3 regions of the Streptomyces sp. NPDC020801 genome follow, and region 2 is predicted to be linked to each of the others. Evidence: riboswitches for the same ligand, from Rfam matches in the RefSeq annotation. Region 2 holds a riboswitch; each other region holds the start of a gene.
The links. A riboswitch is a leader RNA that binds a small molecule or an ion and turns the genes downstream of it on or off. The one in region 2 is predicted to bind cyclic di-AMP.
Positions count from the first base shown of each region.

Region 1: linked by a shared signal. The riboswitch ahead of ACH4UM_RS27740 (C40 family peptidase) and the one ahead of ACH4UM_RS32335 (NlpC/P60 family protein) in region 2 are both predicted to bind cyclic di-AMP.
Region 3: linked by a shared signal. The riboswitch ahead of ACH4UM_RS00545 (transglycosylase SLT domain-containing protein) and the one ahead of ACH4UM_RS32335 (NlpC/P60 family protein) in region 2 are both predicted to bind cyclic di-AMP.

Region 1 covers NZ_JBIRST010000015.1:82,120-87,861, forward strand. The annotation lists gene ACH4UM_RS27725 (ANTAR domain-containing protein) at 1-202, opposite strand, end outside; gene ACH4UM_RS27730 (ATP-dependent Clp protease proteolytic subunit) at 385-1,020, shown strand; partial or broken gene ACH4UM_RS27735 (hypothetical protein) at 1,029-1,342, shown strand; cyclic di-AMP (ydaO/yuaA leader) riboswitch at 1,681-1,896, shown strand; gene ACH4UM_RS27740 (C40 family peptidase) at 1,900-2,373, shown strand; gene ACH4UM_RS27745 (ATP-binding protein) at 2,518-2,976, opposite strand; gene ACH4UM_RS27750 (helix-turn-helix domain-containing protein) at 3,189-4,049, shown strand; gene ACH4UM_RS27755 (DUF397 domain-containing protein) at 4,078-4,308, shown strand; gene ACH4UM_RS27760 (8-amino-7-oxononanoate synthase) at 4,346-5,473, opposite strand; gene bioB (biotin synthase BioB) at 5,621-5,742, shown strand, end outside.
Region 2 covers NZ_JBIRST010000020.1:106,934-112,675, reverse strand. The annotation lists gene ACH4UM_RS32340 (SAM-dependent methyltransferase) at 1-370, shown strand, start outside; gene ACH4UM_RS32335 (NlpC/P60 family protein) at 690-2,312, opposite strand; cyclic di-AMP (ydaO/yuaA leader) riboswitch at 2,321-2,496, opposite strand; gene ACH4UM_RS32330 (hypothetical protein) at 2,623-4,137, opposite strand; gene ACH4UM_RS32325 (molybdopterin-dependent oxidoreductase) at 4,283-5,533, shown strand; gene ACH4UM_RS32320 (hypothetical protein) at 5,500-5,742, shown strand, end outside.
Region 3 covers NZ_JBIRST010000001.1:112,910-118,651, reverse strand. The annotation lists gene ACH4UM_RS00550 (polyprenyl synthetase family protein) at 1-734, opposite strand, end outside; cyclic di-AMP (ydaO/yuaA leader) riboswitch at 1,510-1,697, shown strand; gene ACH4UM_RS00545 (transglycosylase SLT domain-containing protein) at 1,702-2,184, shown strand; gene ACH4UM_RS00540 (HAD family hydrolase) at 2,284-3,090, opposite strand; gene ACH4UM_RS00535 (FAD-dependent oxidoreductase) at 3,226-4,428, opposite strand; gene ACH4UM_RS00530 (ATP-grasp domain-containing protein) at 4,593-5,742, opposite strand, start outside.

The sequences.
Region 1 (5,742 bases), on a different contig from region 2:
CCCTCAGGACCCACCAGGCGTCGTCGGGCGGGATCCGCCCGAAGGCCACGACGGCGCCTATCGCCTGGTCGATGACGGCGTGCGAGGTCAGGGCGCAGCGCAGCTGGTCGATCTCCTCGTGCAGCCGCTCGTGCTCCAGCACCAGGTCGGTGGTGGACAGCGGCTGGAGAGGGTGCCGCTTGGAAATCGCGAAGAACACCATGGCAATCCCCTGGGTCGTCGAGCGGCCGTACTTCCAGCTTCACCCAGGAGGACGCCGCGCACGACCCGGCGCCGCCCGGACGGCCCGCCCCGAAGAGCTGCCCCAGCTACGTACGTCCTGTACATTCTTTACAGGGACCTCTTCGCCGGAGGCGGCCCCTGCCCGCATGGAAGGGGCGTGTCATGACCCGAGCATCCGCCCGCCACGTCCTTCCGGGGTCCACCGAGCGCACCAGCGCCGGTCACCGGACCCTGGACCCCTGCGCGAAGCTGCTGGAGGAGCGCATCGTCGTTCTCGGCACACCGATCGACGACACCGCGGCGAACGACGTCGTCGCTCGGTTCGTCCTCCTGGAGCACCAGGACCCCGGCCGGGACATCTCGCTGTACATCGACTCCCCCGGCGGCCCGTTCGAGGCGATGGCGGCCGTCCACGACACGATGCGCTTCGTCGGCTGCGACGTGGAGACGGTCTGCGTGGGCCGGGCAGCCTCCACCGCCGCCGTGCTGCTGGCCGCCGGCACCCCCGGCAAGCGGTACGCGCTGCCGGGCGCCCGCGTGGTCCTCCAGCAGCCCTCGCTGCCCGAGCCGGTGTGCGGGCAGACGTCCGACCTGGCCGTCCGGGCCGAGGAGTTGCTGCGCGTCCGGGCCCGTCTGGCGGACATGCTCGTACGGCACACCGGGCGCACCCGGGAACAGGTGCGCGCGGACCTGGAGCGGGAGCGGGTCCTGGACGCGGCGGGCGCGCTGGAGTACGGGCTGGTGGACCGTGTCGTCCCCCACCGCGCGGCTCCGCGCACCGAGCCGGACGCGAGGTGACCGGCCCGATGCCACCGGCCGAGCCGCCGCCACCGCCGCTGCCGGCGCTGACACGGGCGGAGGGGGAGCTGATCGACCGTACCTCGACGCGGCCGATCTGCCCGGCCGCGTCAACCCCGCCCTGCACGGGGGCACCTATCGGAGCCTGAGGGCCGCTCAGGCGCTGGTCGCCAAGGCGGCCGAGCTGCGCGACGCGCTGACCCTGATGCACCAGCGGGGCGAGACCGAACTGCACACGGCCACCCTGGCGCGGGCCCTGCGCGTCCTGGACGGCGAGCGGCGCACGGCCCGCGTCACCGTGCCGCCGCCCTGCGCAAGTTGACGTCCCCACGGCCGGACGTCCCGTCGACGGCGGAACACGGGGCGTCCGGCCGTGAGTCGAAACGGACCAAATGGCGTACCCCCTTCCGGCGTAGATTCGCCTCCTTTTTTGCGGCCGTCGCGGTTGCGCAACTCGGCTGCCCTAATGGCGGAATGGAACCTTCCGGTGCTGGTCCGGGGGTCATCGGGGAGGGAGACAGTCGTTCGAGCGCGCGGGTGTCCACCCGAACGGGTGAGTGGTGAGTAACAACACAAATCCCCGGTTCCGTTGGGATTTTCGGACATCGGTAGGTGAAGATCCCTGTCTGACGACAAGCCCCCGCCACAGCGGCGGGGCGGTCCGGGCGGACGCCGAGTCCTGCCGCCGCCCGGATGACCGGTCGACAGGAGTGGATCGGCAGGAGTGGAGGACCCAAGCACGACGGGTCGCCGGCACGGTCACGCCATGGCCGGGCCGAGCAGCCCTTGGGGTGAAGCCGCGTCTCGACGCGGCCGGGCAACTTCGCCAGCCCGAATCCGACAGGTCATCCTTCACAGGCGGCTGACGAAGGGTTGCGCATGACTGCGCTCAATCGTGTCCCGTCGCTGATGGCCCGGGCCGGTACGGCCTCTGCCCTGACCATTGCCGCCGTGGGCGGCTCGATCGTGGTCCCGGGCGTCGCGTCCGAGGCCTCGGCCGCGACCATGGCGACGAAGGCGCTTCAGGTCGCGGCGTCCAAGAAGGGCTCCCCCTACCAGTGGGGAGCGACCGGGCCGCGCCGGTTCGACTGCTCCGGACTCACGCTGTACTCGTTCAAGAAGGTGGGCAAGAGGCTGCCCCGCACGGCGGCCCAGCAGTACAACAAGACCCATCACATCTCCGCGAAGAACCGCCGCGCCGGGGACCTGGTGTTCTTCCACTCGGGCTCGTACGTCTACCACGTCGGCATCTACGCCGGCGGTGGCAAGATCTGGCATGCCCCGAAGACCGGGGACGTGGTGAGGCTTCAGAAGATCTGGACGCGCAGCGTCTGGTACGGCCGGGTCAGCTGACCCGCCCGGGCGCGGTGGCGGTGCCCTGACGCGCCGCCATCGCCCTCGGGTTGCCGCCGCCTCCCCCGGAGCCACCGCCCCCGGGCCGGCGCCCCCGGGCCACCGCACGTGCCGCGGCGGCACGGTTCCGGCCGCCGCGACGCCCTAAGGTTCCTGCCGGCCCGCGGTCGTGACCGGGCGGACCGGGACCGTCCACGGAAGCTCGATGCAGACCGTCTTGCCGCCCTCGCGGGTGGGCCGCACGGTCAGCCTGCCGCCGCACTCCGCGGTGAGCCACCGGATGATCACCATCCCCCGGCCGTTGTCCTGCTGGACGGCGGCCGGCAGTCGTTTCGGGAACCGCGGATGGCTGTCGGTGACCCCGATGCGCAGCCATTCGTCGCGCTCCAGGACGAGGTCCACCGTGAAGGTGGGGGACTGCCCGAACGTGTGCTGTACCGCGTTCGTGGCGAGTTCGGAGACGATGAGCCGGACGGTGTCGGCGGTGTCCGTCCCGGACGGCAGTCCCCACTCGGCCAGGGTGCTCACCACATAGGCCCGGGCCGCGGAGACCGAGGCGGGATCGCTCGGCAAGGTGACGGATGCTTCCAGATGGTCTGCCATGGCGACGCCGTCCCTTTCCCGCGGGACCGCGGTCCGACACGGAGTGGATGGTTCGAGTACGGTCCCGGACTGGTGCTTCGCCGTCAGACTGCCATCACCGCGCCGGTCCGGGTGGCGATCCACCAAGATATGCATATATCTGTCGCTCGAAGCGGTGAACTCTGCGACGGCAGGCCGTATCGGGGCGGCTCGGAAGGAGTAAGGAGTAGCCCATGCAGCACGGTCCCGCGGTGCGCCGCCGGAAACTGGGCGCCGAACTGCGCGCGCTGCGCACCGGTGCGGGTCTCACCAGTGGTGAAGCGGCGCGCCTGGTGGGCTGGCACCAGTCCAAGGTCAGCCGGATCGAGACAGGATCCAGCGGGGCCAAACCGGCCGATGTGCGGTTACTCCTGGACGCGTACGCGGTCCGGGACGCCCAGCTGCGCGAGCTGCTGCTGGTGCTGGCCGGCTCCGACGACGGCGGTGGCCGGCACCACTGGTGGCACGCCTACCGCGGCGTACTGCCGCCGACCTACCGGGACTTCATCAGTCTCGAGTCACAGGCGAGCGGCATGCGCACCCTGGAGACCTCGGTCGTCCCCGGACTGCTGCAGACCCCCGAGTACGCGCGTGCGGTCACCCGGGCCGCCGTGGAGGGGCTCGACGACGAGCGGCTGGACGCGCTGGTGGAGGTGCGGCTGGCCCGGCAGGACGTGCTGCGGGCGCGGCCACCGCTGGAGCTGAGCGCGGTCCTGGACGAGGCGGTGCTGCGCCGGGAGATCGGCGGCCCGAAGATCATGGCGCGCCAGCTGGAGCGGCTGACGGAGGCGGCACGGCTGCCCCAAGTGCGGCTTCAGGTACTGCCGTTCGCCGCCGGGGCGCATATCGGCCTCACAGGGCCTTTCGTTATCTTCTCATTTTCGAACACTTCTGATCTGGACGTGGTTGTTCTCGACCACTTGACGAGTAGCCTCTACCTCGAACGGAAAGAAGACCTAGAGGCCTACACCGAGGCCTTCGACACCCTTCGGAGCCACGCCCTTTCGCCCGAGGACTCGTTGGACTTCATCGCCGGGATACACCGGGAAAGGTGACGGCGCTCCACCGCGTCAAGGAGGCACCTTGTCTGCTCTGCCTCGGAACGTACCTTCCAGTACCCAACTGCCCGCTGCGCGATGGCTGCGCAGCAGCTACAGCACGGGAGCCAACAACTGCGTCGAAACGGCCCGGCCGGTCTCAGGACCGTGGGCCGGACTGCTCGCCGTGCGCGACTCCAAGGACCCGGCCGGGCCCGCGCTGCTCTTCTCCCCCGGGAGCTGGGCGGACTTCACGGCCGCGGTCCACCGCTTCTAGAACCGGACCCGGCGACGCACGGCCGTGTCACGCCGACTCATGGTCGCGTCTCGCCGATGACTGCCACAGCACGTTCGATCTGCGCCCCGGAGAGGTCCGCGCGGGCGGTCAGCCGCAGCCGTGAAATGCCGTCGGGCACGGAAGGAGGACGGAAACAGCCCACGGCCAGCCCCGCGGCGCGGCAGTCGGCCGCCCATCGCACGGCCCCCTCCGGGGACGGCGCGCGCACCGAGACCACCGCGGCGTCCGGACGCACCGCCTCCAGGCCCGCGGCGGTCAGCCGCGCATGGAGTTCACTCGCCACCGCACGCGCGCGTGCCGCCCGCTCCGGCTCGCGGCGCAGCAGTCTCAGCGCCGCCAGGGCCGCGCCCGCCGCCGCGGGGGCCAGGCCCGTGTCGAAGATGAAGGTCCGGGCCGCGTTGACCAGGTGGTCGATCACCCGCGCGGGGCCGAGCACGGCCCCGCCCTGACTGCCGAGCGACTTGGACAGCGTGACCGTCACGACCACGTCGCCGGCACCCGCGAGCCCCGCCGCGTGCGGGGCGCCGCGGCCGCCGGCGCCCAGCACGCCGAGCCCGTGGGCGTCGTCCACGACGAGCCCCGCGCCGTGTTCCCGGCAGACCGCGGCGAACTCCGCGAGCGGTGCCGCGTCTCCGTCGACCGAGAACACCGTGTCGGAGACGAGGACCGACGGGCCCTCGTGCGTGCCGAGCGCCTTGCGCACGGCCTCCGGCTCGGCGTGCGCGACGACCTGCGTGGTGCCACGGGCCAGCCGGCAGCCGTCGATGAGCGAGGCGTGGTTGCCCGCGTCGGAGACGACCAGCGTGCCGTGCGGCGCGAGTGCGGTGACCGCGGCGAGGTTGGCCGCGTACCCGGAGGAGAAGACCAGGGCCGCCTCGAAGCCGCAGAAGGCGGCCAGCTCGCGCTCCAGTTCGGTGTGCAGCTCGGTGGTGCCGGTGACCAGCCGGGAGCCGGTGGAGCCACCGCCCCAGGCACGCGCCGCGGCCGCCGCGCCCTCGGTCACCTCCGGATGGCGGGCGAGCCCGAGGTAGTCGTTGCTCGCCAGGTCCAGCAGCGGCGAGTCGGCCGGGCGGGGGCGCAGGGTCCGTACGAGTCCGGCCCGGCGGCGTGCGTCCGCCTGCTCGTCGATCCAGCCGAACGCCATGGGTCCTCCGGGGCTTTTGTAGGCAGTGCACAGACCCTAGCGGGACGACCCGCCGCCCATGGTGTGGCAATACCCACACGTCGATGGGTCTCTGTTGTGCAAACTCTCCTTGGCCCCGGGCGGCCCGGTAGGACAGGATCGGCTCTCATGGACCTGCTGAACACGCTGGTGGACAAGGGGCTTCGGCGCGAGCTGCCGACCCGTGAGGAAGCTCTGGCCGTGCTGGCCACCTCCGACGACGACCTGCTCGACGTGGTGGCCGCGGCCGG
Region 2 (5,742 bases):
CTTCGGGCAGCCGGTCGCCGTCCTGATGATCACGATTCTGCACTTCGTCACGCCCGAGGAGGATCCGGCCGGCATCGTGGCCGCCTTCCGGGACGCACTGCCTGCGGGCAGCTGGCTGGCCCTGACCCACGCCACGGACGAGGACCGCCCGGACACGGCGGCCGCCGTCGGGCAGTTGTACCGCGACCGGGCCACCTCTCCGGTGACGGCCCGCTCCCACGACCAGATCGGGGCCCTCTTCGACGGCTTCGACCTGGTGGACCCCGGCCTGGTCTACGTCCCGCTGTGGCGCCCGGACCGGGCGGAGGAGATCCCCGAGAACCCCTCCCAGTACTGGGTGTACGCCGGAGTGGGCCGCAAGAGCGCCTAGCTCGCCGCGCGGGCGGGCCGTGCGCCGGTGCTGCGATCGGAAGGGTTCACCGGCTTGCGACGCCCGGCACGGCACCTCGCCGCGTTGTCGCAGCACCCGGGTACGTCCAGTACGCGGGCGATGCTCCGCCTTGCGATGCACCGCACCGGACGCCGCGAGCTTTCCGGCAAACCCTTCCGGCCACAGCACTGGGCGCACGGCACCGACCAGCCCGCGCCCGGCGCACGGCACCGACCAGCCCGCGGCGGGTGCCGGCCGCGGCACCCGGGCCGGCGTGCCGGGCCCGAGTGCCCGCCCCGAAATCTTCGGTCACGGGGCCTCAGGCGGGCCGGATCGCGCTGTGGATGGCCTGGGGGCCCGCGAAGAAGATCGACTCCTCGCGTATCGGTGCCCCCGGACTCGGGGCGTGGACCATCGTGCCGTTGCCGCCGTAGAGGCCGACGTGGCTGACGTCGCCGTGGAAGAAGACCAGATCCCCGGGCCGCAGCTCGGCCAGCTGGATCGGGGCGCCGGAGCCGGACTGCTCGTAGGCGGTACGTGGCAGTGCCACCCCGGCGACCCGCCAGGCGGTCTGGACCAGGCTGGAACAGTCGTACGAGTCCGGTCCGGTGGCGCCCCAGACACACGGCCGGCCGATCTGCGCACGGGCGAAGGCGAGCGCCTTGACGGCCTTCCTCTCGTAGGCCGAGGCGGCTGTTGCGCCGAGGTCCACGGCTGGGGCGGGGGCGGTGGGCGCGGTGGGGGTTGCGACGGCAGGGACACCGAGGGGAACACCGGCGTCCGCGGCCGGTCCCCGGCCGCCCGTCGGGCCGGAGTCGAACAGCGCGGTGGCGCCGAGTGACGGGACGGCGTCGTAGGAGGGGGCGAAGGAAGCGGCGGCGTCGAAGGAGGGGGCGGCGTCGAAGGAGGGGGCGGCGTCGAACGAGGGGGCCGTCCCGGGAGACGGTGACGTGCCCAGGGCCAGCGGCGTGCCGAAAGCCGGAGACGCGCCGGGTGCGGCGTACGAGCCGGCTGACGCATACGTGCCCGGTGACGACGGCGTGTCCATGAGCGCGGTCGCGTCCGGGCGGGCGGCCGTGTCGAGGGATGCGACGGGCTGCGGCGGCCCCTGCGCCGGTCCCTCGGAAGGAGCGGTCCAGGATTCCTCGGCGGTGGACCAGGATTCCTCGGCGGCGGGCCGGAGCCCCCTCACCGAGGCTAGCCAGGACTCCTGCTCGGCCGGCCGGGCCCCGGCCACGGCGAGCGGCTGCGTGGCGTGCGGTGCGGCCTGCCCGGACAGCAGCTCGCGGGCCCGGGTGAGCTTGCTCTGCAGCTGGTCCTTGGAGGACCGCAACGCGGGCTGCCAGGGCCGGGCGGCGGACGCGGACGACGCGGCGCCGGCGGCCTCCGTCCGCGGCTCGGGCACGGCGGGCAGCGCCGCCAGGGGCGCGGCGGGCAGTTCCGCGACCGGCCCGGCGGCCACCGCGGTGGCGGCGGGCCCGGCGGTCAACTCCGGTACGGGCCGTGCCGTGGCCGTCGTGTCCGTCACTCCGGCGGTCAACTCCGGTACCGGTCTGGCGGGAGCCGAAGCCGCGGGGCCGGCGGTCAGTTCCAGCAGGGACGGGCCGGTCCCCTCCGGTCCAGGTGTCCGCGGACCCTCCACGGGGCGCCTCCGCGGCCCCGCACCCCGGGAGTTGGCGGGGTTCGGCCGGCGGCCGGGCGGCAGTGCGGCGGGCACGCTCGGCCCCAACTGGGCACGTGCCACGTCGAACCACTGCTTGGCCACGCTCTCCAGGGTCGGATCGGCCCGCCTGGCGGCGCCCCCGAGCGCCGAGTCGGGCCTCGTACGCCCGCCCTTGCTCATCGCGCGGGTGGCGTTGTAGTTCCCCGTGGCGGTCTCGGCCTGGTCGTAGAGGCTGTTGATCCGCCGCTCAACCTCGGGCGAGGGTCGTTCCGGCGCCAATGAAGACGCACTCCTTCCGTAGCCCGCCTACCGGGTCAGCTGTCGGGTTCGGGCGGGTGGTGCTTCGGAAGGCGTGCCCTACGTCCCTTGCGCCGATGGGCGGTTGGGCCGATTCACCCCAATGTCGGTCGGGTCCCCGGCTCCGGCCGGCCGCTGGGCGGACCGGACTCGGCGGAGGTCGCACGATCCGACGGGACTCGCCGGAGGCAATCGTGCGGCCTGGACGTCAACTTAGCGAACGTGTGTGCCTCGTGTGAAGGTTGAAGGGCGAAATGTCCGATACGTTTTCGTGACCTTTCCGGGTCGGGTGTCACCAGCCCGTCAGCAGCAGGTGGTTGAGCAGCAGCGCAAGCAGGGTCTGGGCGGCCAGCCAGCCCCGGGGGCGGGTGAGCAGGGCGCAGGCCGGAAGCAGCCACATCGCGAAGGGGAGCCAGATGCGTTCCGTCTCCGCCTTGCTCATGCCGGAAACGTCGGCGGCGAGGAGCGCGAGCAGGGCGCAGAGCACGAGCAGGCCGAGGCGGGCCTCGGCGGTCGCCGGACCGCCGGCCGGGCTCGGCCCCGGCTTCGTCCTCCGTCCTGCATCCGGGGTCGTGGGGTTGGTCTTCGGGCCTGCATCCGGGGTCGTGGGGTTGGTCTTGGGGCATGCATCCGGGCTCGTGGGGCTTGGGCTCGCTCCGGCATCCGGGCTCGCGGGGATCGGGCGCGGGCCGGTGTTCCAGGCCAGGACTCCCCTGCGGTGGCGGACCGTCGCGGTGCCTGCCCGGAACAGGCCGGCCGCCGTGGCCGGCCCCGTGATCAGCACGGTGCAGGCCAGGTTCGCCCACACCCAGTAGCCGTAGGGCCGGATGCCACCGATCCCCTGGTAGTACCGCGTGACCAGCAGCCGGTAGGCCTCCCACCAGTTGAAACCGGCGAGCGAGAACAGCACCGGCACGACGGCCAGCCCGGCGAGGAGCAGCGGCAGCCCCCGCAACAGCGCCCCTGCCCGCACGCGCCCCAGCAGCACCACGCCCGCCCCGATCACCGCGAACAGCGTGAGGCCGTACGACAGATAGCAGGTCAGGCCGAACAGCAGCCCTGATCCGAAAGCGGCCGCCGCCCGGGTTCCCGGGCGCGACCGCCCCGCCACCGCCAGGGCGAGCAGCGCGACGGACCAGGCGGCCGCGGCCGCGAACCAGCCGTCGGCCGACGCGCCCACCCACACCGCGGCCGGTGCCGCCACCAGGAAGGGCGCGGCCCGGCGCGCCAGGTCCTCCCCGGCCAGCGTACGCACGGCCACCAGTACGGCCACGCACGCCGTGGCTCCCAGGGTGATGCACCAGGCGCCGGCCCAGCCGCCGCCGCGCAGTCCGGCGCGGTCGAGCAGGACGAAGGTGAGCGTCGCGGCCGGGGGATGGCCGGCGATGTGGGCGGGCCAGGGGGCTGGGGAGCCCTCCACGATGTGGTGGGTGAAGTCGCGGAGCGTGGCCGGGATGTCGTGGAAGCGGCCGATCACCCGGAGGTACTCGTTGGTGGCGGTGAGCCGGGTGGCCACCCCTCGGTTCCAGCCGTCGACCAGCGCGAGCGACCAGGTCCAGGCCATCGCCGTGACCCAGGTGGCGGCGAGCAGAGGGCGCCACGGCAGCCGCCGGGCGAGTGGTGGCCCGAGGGCCACCACGGCGACCGCCAGCAGCACGGCGGCAGGTGTGCCCGGTCCCAGGTGCGGGTCCCACACGGCGAACAGCGGAGGCCAGCGCACGAACAGGGTGTGGTGGGCGGACTGGATGCGGCGGCCGACGAGGACGGCCGCCAGGACGAGCACGGCGGCGGCCAGGGCGGCGGACATGTCGCGAAGCAGAGGGTGAGGACGGCGGGTCACATCGGAACGCTAGGTCGGCGGACGGCGAACCGCCGGTCGCACGGCCCGGATGTCAGCGTTTCGTCATGGGTTGCGGACCCTCTTCGGCCCCGTCCCGTCCTACGGTCGGGACATGAGCGATCAACGGCTCCCCACCTCCCCCGGCTTCTGGCGCAGCCCCCTGCGCGGCCCCTGGTTCACCTCGGTGCTGGGCCTCGTCCTGCTCGTCGGCATCACCGTGCTGTTCGTGACGGGGCTGGTCTCCTACGCCGCCTACAACCCGGGCCTGTCCGCGGTGAACGACCAGACTCCCGGCAAGGGCCTCCTCGGCTTCTACCTCTTCACGTGGCCGACGCGTCCGGTCTGGCTGTACCGGCTCACCCAGAACGTCCACGTCACGCTCGGGATCACGCTGATCCCCGTCCTGCTGGCCAAGCTGTGGTCAGTGGTGCCCAGACTGTTCGCGCTGCCCCCGGCCCGCTCGCTGGCCCACGCCCTGGAGCGGATCTCGCTGCTGCTGCTCGTCGGGGGCGGCCTGTTCGAGTTCACCACCGGGGTGCTGAACGTCCAGTTGGACTACGTCTTCCCCGGTTCCTTCTACCCGCTGCACTTCTACGGCGCATGGGTGTTCTTCGCCGCCTTCGTCGTACACGCCGCCCTGAAGCTGCCCGCGGCTGTGCGCAACGTGCGGCGGACGCGGGCGAAGGCGGAGCCGGCGACGGTGCGGGAGACGGGAGACCTGGTCTCCCCGAGGCCCGACCCGCCCACCGTGTCGCGTCGCGGGGCGCTCTGGCTGGTCGGCGGCGGCTCGCTGCTGCTGTTCGTCACCACCGCCGGCCGCGGCTTCGACGGACCACTGCGGCGAACCGCCCTGCTCGCCCCGCACGGCGGGGCCGAGCCGGGCAGCGGGCCCGGCGGCTTCCAGATCAACAAGACCGCCGAGTACGCGGGGATCGACGCGGCCGAGACCGGTGAGGAGGCGTGGCGACTGGTCGTCACCGGCCGCACCGGCACCGTCCGGCTCAGCCGCGCCGACCTGCTGCGGCTGCCGCTGCACAGCTCGGCGCTGCCCATCGCCTGCGTGGAGGGCTGGTCGACCTCCGACCAGTGGTGGCGCGGCGTGCGACTGCGCGACCTCGCGGCGCTGGTCGGCCACGACGACGCGCCCGACGTCCTGGTGGAGTCGCTCCAGCGGCACGGCGCCTTCCGCCGGGCCGCCCTGCGCGCCAACCAGGTCCGCGACCCGCTCTCCCTGCTCGCCCTGTACGTCAACGGCGAGGACCTGACACCGGACCACGGCTACCCCGCCCGCGTCATCGTGCCCGCGGCGCCCGGCGTGCTGAACACCAAGTGGGTGGCCCGGATGACCTTCGGAGACCTGTGATGACGCCTCGCACGCCGCGACCGGCCGGCCTGCCCGGCCGACCCCGTCCGCCTCACCGGCCCCGCAGGCCCCGCCTGCCCCGTCTTCCGGTCGGCAGCCCCCTGCAACTGCTCCTGCTCGTGTGCTCGTTCGCGCTGGCCGGATACGCGGGGGTGCGGCTGCTCGCGGGCGACTGGCTCCCGGTGGTCCTGTGGATCGTCGGCGCCGCG
Region 3 (5,742 bases), on a different contig from region 2:
GCGATGCCCTCGCGCAGATCCGTCCCCGGGGTCTTCCCGGACTCGTGCGAGTCGGAGGCGATGTCCAGCACGTCGTCCGCCAGCTGGAAGGCGACGCCCAGCCGCTCGCCGTACTGCGTCAGCACGTCCACGACCGTCTCGTCGGCCCCGGACATCATCGCCCCGAACCGGCACGACACGGCCACCAGCGACCCCGTCTTGCCGCCCAGCACGTCCAGGTAGTGGTCGACGGGGTCCCGGCCGTCCTGCGGGCCCGCCGTCTCCAGGATCTGCCCGGTGACCAGCCGCTCGAAGGCCACGGCCTGCACCCGCACCGCCTCGGGACCGAGGTCGGCGAGAATCTGCGAGGCCCGGGCGAACAGGAAGTCGCCGGTCAGGACCGCCACCGAGTTCCCCCAGCGGGTGTTCGCGCTGGCCACCCCGCGCCGCACGGCGGCCTCGTCCATGACGTCGTCGTGGTAGAGGGTCGCGAGGTGGGTCAGCTCCACGACCACGGCCGACGGCACGATGCCCGGCGCGTACGGGTCCCCGAACTGCGCCGCGAGCATCACGAGCAGGGGGCGGAACCGCTTCCCGCCCGCCTTGACGAGGTGCTGCGCGGCCTCCGTGATGAAGGGAACCTCGCTCTTGGTGGCTTCGAGCAACCCTTCCTCGACAGCCGCCAATCCGGCCTGGACATCGGCTTCGAGAGCCTGGTCCCGCACGCTCAGCCCGAACGGCCCGACGACGGTCACGAGGGGTCTCCTGTCTGCTGGTGTCTGCTGGCGATTACACGGTTTGTCGATAGGTCGCTGCCATCACTCGAGTCAGCGTATCCGGTCATGTTTCGATCACCGATAGCGCCCACCGATACAGGCCGGGCGGTATCGGATCACGCCCGATATGTTTTTGATCACCACGTATGAGTAGATATTTATCGACTTACCCCTCTCTACCCACCCTCTCGCTTCGTGTGCACGCACGCCTGCCGGTACACGCGTACGAGCGAGCCGCGACGTCACTCGACACGACGCCCGCCACGACGCCCGCCACGCCGACTCCACCCACCCGCCACTCGCCACCCTTGCGCACCCCGACCCACCCCGGCGCCGCCTCCACCCCGGTCACCCCCGGCTGCTCCCGGCGGCCCCGACCCGCCTCGGCCCACTCCCGGCCCGCACCCCGTCGCGCCCCGCCGCGCCCCGTCGGACTTCGGCCCCACACCGTCGACACCGGTCGGTCCGATTTACCCCTATTGAGATTCCAAGTCCCCTTGGCCGCAAATGCCCTTGGGTCGTTCAAACCGTGAGTTGGGTCACTCCCGCCCTTCAGTGCCACTCTCACCCACCCACCCCGCTTCCCCTTCCGCCGCACGCCAGTTGACCCTTGGCAGACGCAAAGGATCAAGTACCTCATACGCCTCAGATCAAGGTCAATTGGGGCGAGGTGTGAATCAGGCACTTGTTCTGGATATGTGCTCTCGCATACGTTCCCGGCCGTCGGGCGGACGCCTAATCCTGCCGCCGCCCGGGAACCCATCGACCGAACCACTCACGGCAGGAGCGGGGGACCCAGGTAAGCCGCCGGGCCGGACGTCGTACGTCACACTCGTACGCCGTGCCGGAACGGCTTGGGGTGAAGCCGTGCTCTTCGGAGCGCGGCCGGGCACCTCCCCGCCCGAACCCGACAGCTCACCTCGCAGGCGGTGGAGAGGAATTCCCCATGCCTGCAAACGGTCAGCGCCGTTCCCGTATAGCTCGTCTCGTCCGCGCCCTGGCCGTCAGCGGCACGGGTGCCGCCGTCCTCGCGCTTCCGCTCCTCGGTGCGACCAGCGCCTCCGCGGCCCCCACGACCTCCGCCCCGGCGGCCGGCACGGTCGCCTACCCGAACAACCTCGACGGCTGGATCCGGGCGTCGCTCGGGATCATGAGGCAGAAGGGCATCCCGGGCACCTACAACGGCATCTACCGCAACGTGATGCGCGAGTCGTCCGGCAACCCGCGGGCCATCAACCTCTGGGACTCCAACGCCGCCCGGGGCATCCCGTCCAAGGGCCTGCTCCAGGTCATCGACCCGACCTTCAGGGCCTACCACGTGGCCGGCACGTCGTTCGACATCTACGACCCGGTCGCGAACATCGCGGCCGCCTGCAACTACGCGGCCGCCCGCTACGGCTCGATCGACAACGTCTTCGGCGCGTACTGACAGGCGCGTAAGGACGGGCGTGTACTGGGCGCACACCGACGGGCGCGTACCGACGGGCGCGTACCGACAGCCCGCTCGACCGCCCGCCCGGTCGCAGCACTAGGGAAACAACCGCTCGAGGACGACGGCGATTCCGTCGTCCTCGTTCGACAAGGTGACCTCGTCGGCCACCGCCTTGAGTTCCGGATGGGCGTTGGCCATGGCGACGCCCCGGGCGGCCCACTGGAACATGGGGATGTCGTTGGGCATGTCACCGAAGGCGAGGGCACTCTCCCTGCCCAGCCCCAAGTGCTCGGCGGCCAGCGCCAGCCCGGTCGCCTTGGTGATGCCGCACGGCTGGAGTTCGACGGTTCCCGGGCCCGACATGGTGACCGTGGCGAGGGAGCCCACCACGCTCCGGGCGGCCGACGCCAACTCGTCGTCGGACAGCGCGGGATGGCGCAGCAGCACCTTGCTGATCGGCGCGCGCCACAGGTCGTCGCGCCGGTCGACCCGTACCGCGGGCAGGGTCGGGTGCGGCATGAGGTACCCCGGCTCGATGAGCGTCAGCCCGTCGGCCCCGTCCTGGTCGACCGCGGCGTACACGTCCCCCACCTCGGCCTCGATCTTGCCGAGCGCGGTCTCGGCGAGCTCGCGGTCCAGGGTGACCGACCACAGCAGGCGGCCCGCTCCGGCGTCGTAGAGCTGCGCGCCCTGGCCGCACACCGCGAGCCCGGTGGTGCCCAGGGCGTCGAGCAGCGCCCGCACCCTCGGCGCCGGCCGTCCCGTCACCACGAGGTGCCGGGCACCGGCCGCCGCCACCCGCGCGAGCGCGGCGAGTGACCGTTCGGACAGGGTGTCGTCGCCGCGCAGCAGCGTTCCGTCCAGGTCAGTGGCGATGAGGGCATATGCGAGGGAGGCGGCCATGATCAGAGAATACGGACCCGTCACCCCACCTGCCCAACGAGATCCGGACGACGGCGGCGCCCACCGTCTCCCGGGTCGGCTTCTCCCAACTGCCTTGCCACCAGCGGTGCTTCGGCAGCGAGGGCGGCGCCGCGCTCACCCGTGCGCCGCCACCAGGTGCCCGGCCAGCCGCGGGGAGGCGAACTCCGTGCCGCACACGAAGCGCATCACCGGGCCGTACGAGGCCGCCGCGGACAGGCCGGTGAAGTAGAGGCCGGGGATGGAGGAGACGTAGCCCGCGCGGAGTTTCGGGGCCCCGCGGCTGACCGCGAGCCCGGTGCGCAACTCGTGGCCGAGGAAGCCCATCGCGGCCATGTCGACGCGGTAGCCGGTCGCCGCGATGACATGGTCCCCGGTCAGTTCCCGGGTGCTGCCGCCCAGGGTGCGCACGGTCAGCGCCGGGCGGCCGTCGGTGGTCCCGGCGCTGACGATGCGGCTCACCTCGTGGACCGGCACGGTGCCCTCGAAGCGGTCGCGCAGCCACCAGGCGCCGAGCGGGCCGAGCACGCGGCGGACCAGGTAGTGGCGGGTGCGGGCCGGGAGGTAGCGGTAGGGGTGCGGGTAGTGGCTCAGCGCCCACAGCGACCAGGCGCGGCCGAAGGGCGACCCGGGGCGCAGCTTCGGCTGGGCCCAGGGCGGGGCGCCGAAGGCCACCTTGCCGCGGCTCCGTGACACCACCCGCACCCGCGCACCGGCCTCCGCCGCGAGGACCGCCGTCTCCAGTGCGGACTGGCCGGCGCCGACGACGATCAGCTCCTTGCCGGCGAAGGCACTCAGGTCGTGGTGCTGAGAACTGTGCGAGACCGGCCCGGTGGGTGCGGGGCCGTCCGGTGCGGCCGCGGCCAGCTCCGGCGGCAGATGGGCGAGGCCCGAAAGGCCCGTCGCGACCACGACCGCACGGGCGGTGAACTGCTCCCCGGAGTCCAGCTTCAGCTCGAAGCCGCCGCCCGGCCGCCGGTCCACCGACACCACCCGCACCCGCTCCAGCTCGGGCACCAGCTTCTGCTGGAACCACTCGCCGTAGCCGATGAAGGTCTCGACCGGGATGATGTCCTCGTCGGTCACCAATCGCTTGATGCCGGCCGCGTCGCAGTAGTCGACGAGGGTGTGGCCGCGCTGCGGGCAGCCGATGCTGGAGGCGACCGGGGTCGACTTCAGCAGCATTCCGGCGGGCATGTGGTCGCGCCAGCTGACCATGGGCTCGCCGAAGGCGCGCACGGGGGCGCCGCGCGCTCGCAGATGGGCGGCGGTGGACAGGCCGAACGGCCCGGCACCGATGACTGCTACCGGTTGGTTCACGAAGTCCCTCCCCAGGACGTGCTGCTGAACGTGCTGACGTGCGGATGCGTCACTTCGTGGGCGGGCTCGGACGGCGGGACGGGCCGCCCGGACGGTCGTGCCGCCGGTCGGGAAGGCGAGCGGGCCGTCCGAACCGGTCGTGCCGCCGGCCGGGACGTGCGGTGTCAGCTGCCCGGACCGGTGCTGCCGCCACGGCGGTTGGTCCGCCACAGCTGGTAGAGGTGCTTCGCGCCCGGCCGGACGAAGCGCGCGAGCATCGTGAGGAACGGCAGCGGGTCGTCACCCGCGAGCCAGGCCAGCTCGGTCCCGCTCGCCTTCATCGGCGCGTGCGGCGTCGTATAGCCGCTGCGGCGGTAGGCGAGCAGGGCGGGCAGGTCGATGTTCTCCACGACGAACCGGTGACCGGCCCGCTGTTCCCCCTCCGGAACGGGACGCCCGGTCAGATCGAGGTGCATGGCACGCACGACGTCCACCCCCGACTCGTTCTCGAAGAGCCGGAACTGGGCGCCCATGCGCGGATTGAAGTCGAGGAGCTTGTACTGTCCGTCGCGCCGGTCGAAGCGCAGGTCGAGGTCGATGATTCCGGTGAAGCCGATCTGTTTGATGAAACGCGCGGCGAGGTCGGCGAGTTCCGGGTTGTCGACGACGTACGCGCTCGCCGTCATGCCGGCGTGGGGCGGCCAGGAGCGGACCTTGACGCCGGTGAACATGGCCAGCGGGGTCGAGTCCTGGTCGAAGTAGGCGTGCACGATCCAGTCCTCGGCCTGCTCCCGCGGCAGGTACTCCTGGAGGATCACCCCGGGCCGCTCGCCCCAGTCGCGGGCGAGGGTGAGCAGGCCCTCGCGGGTGGTGATCCTGGTGGTGCCGCTCACGGCCGGCCGGCTGCGCCGGACGAAGGCCTCGCGGTTCTTGGCCACCACCGGAAAGCGGGCCTTCTCGGCGAACGCGACGATGTCGTCGTACGACTGCGGGAAGGCGGCCGTGGGGCTCGGGATGCCGTGTTCCACGCACAGTTCGTGCAGGCCCTGCTTGCTGGCCAGGCGGCGCGGGAGGCCGGGGGCGACGCGTGGGAAGAGGAAGTGGCCCCCCAGTTCGTCCTGGTGCTCGGCGATCAGGACGGCGGCCTCCTCATCCGTGGGCACCAGGACGGTGGGCCGTCCGATGCGGCGGCCGATCCGCAGCAGGCCCTCGACCATGTGGCCGGCCTCCTCCGTGCCCCTCGTAGGCCAGACGAACGCACGTTTGAGGTAACGGGAGGAGGCCGCAGGCGTGTAGGGGTCCTCGGTGATCGCGTACATGGGGACGCCCAGGCGG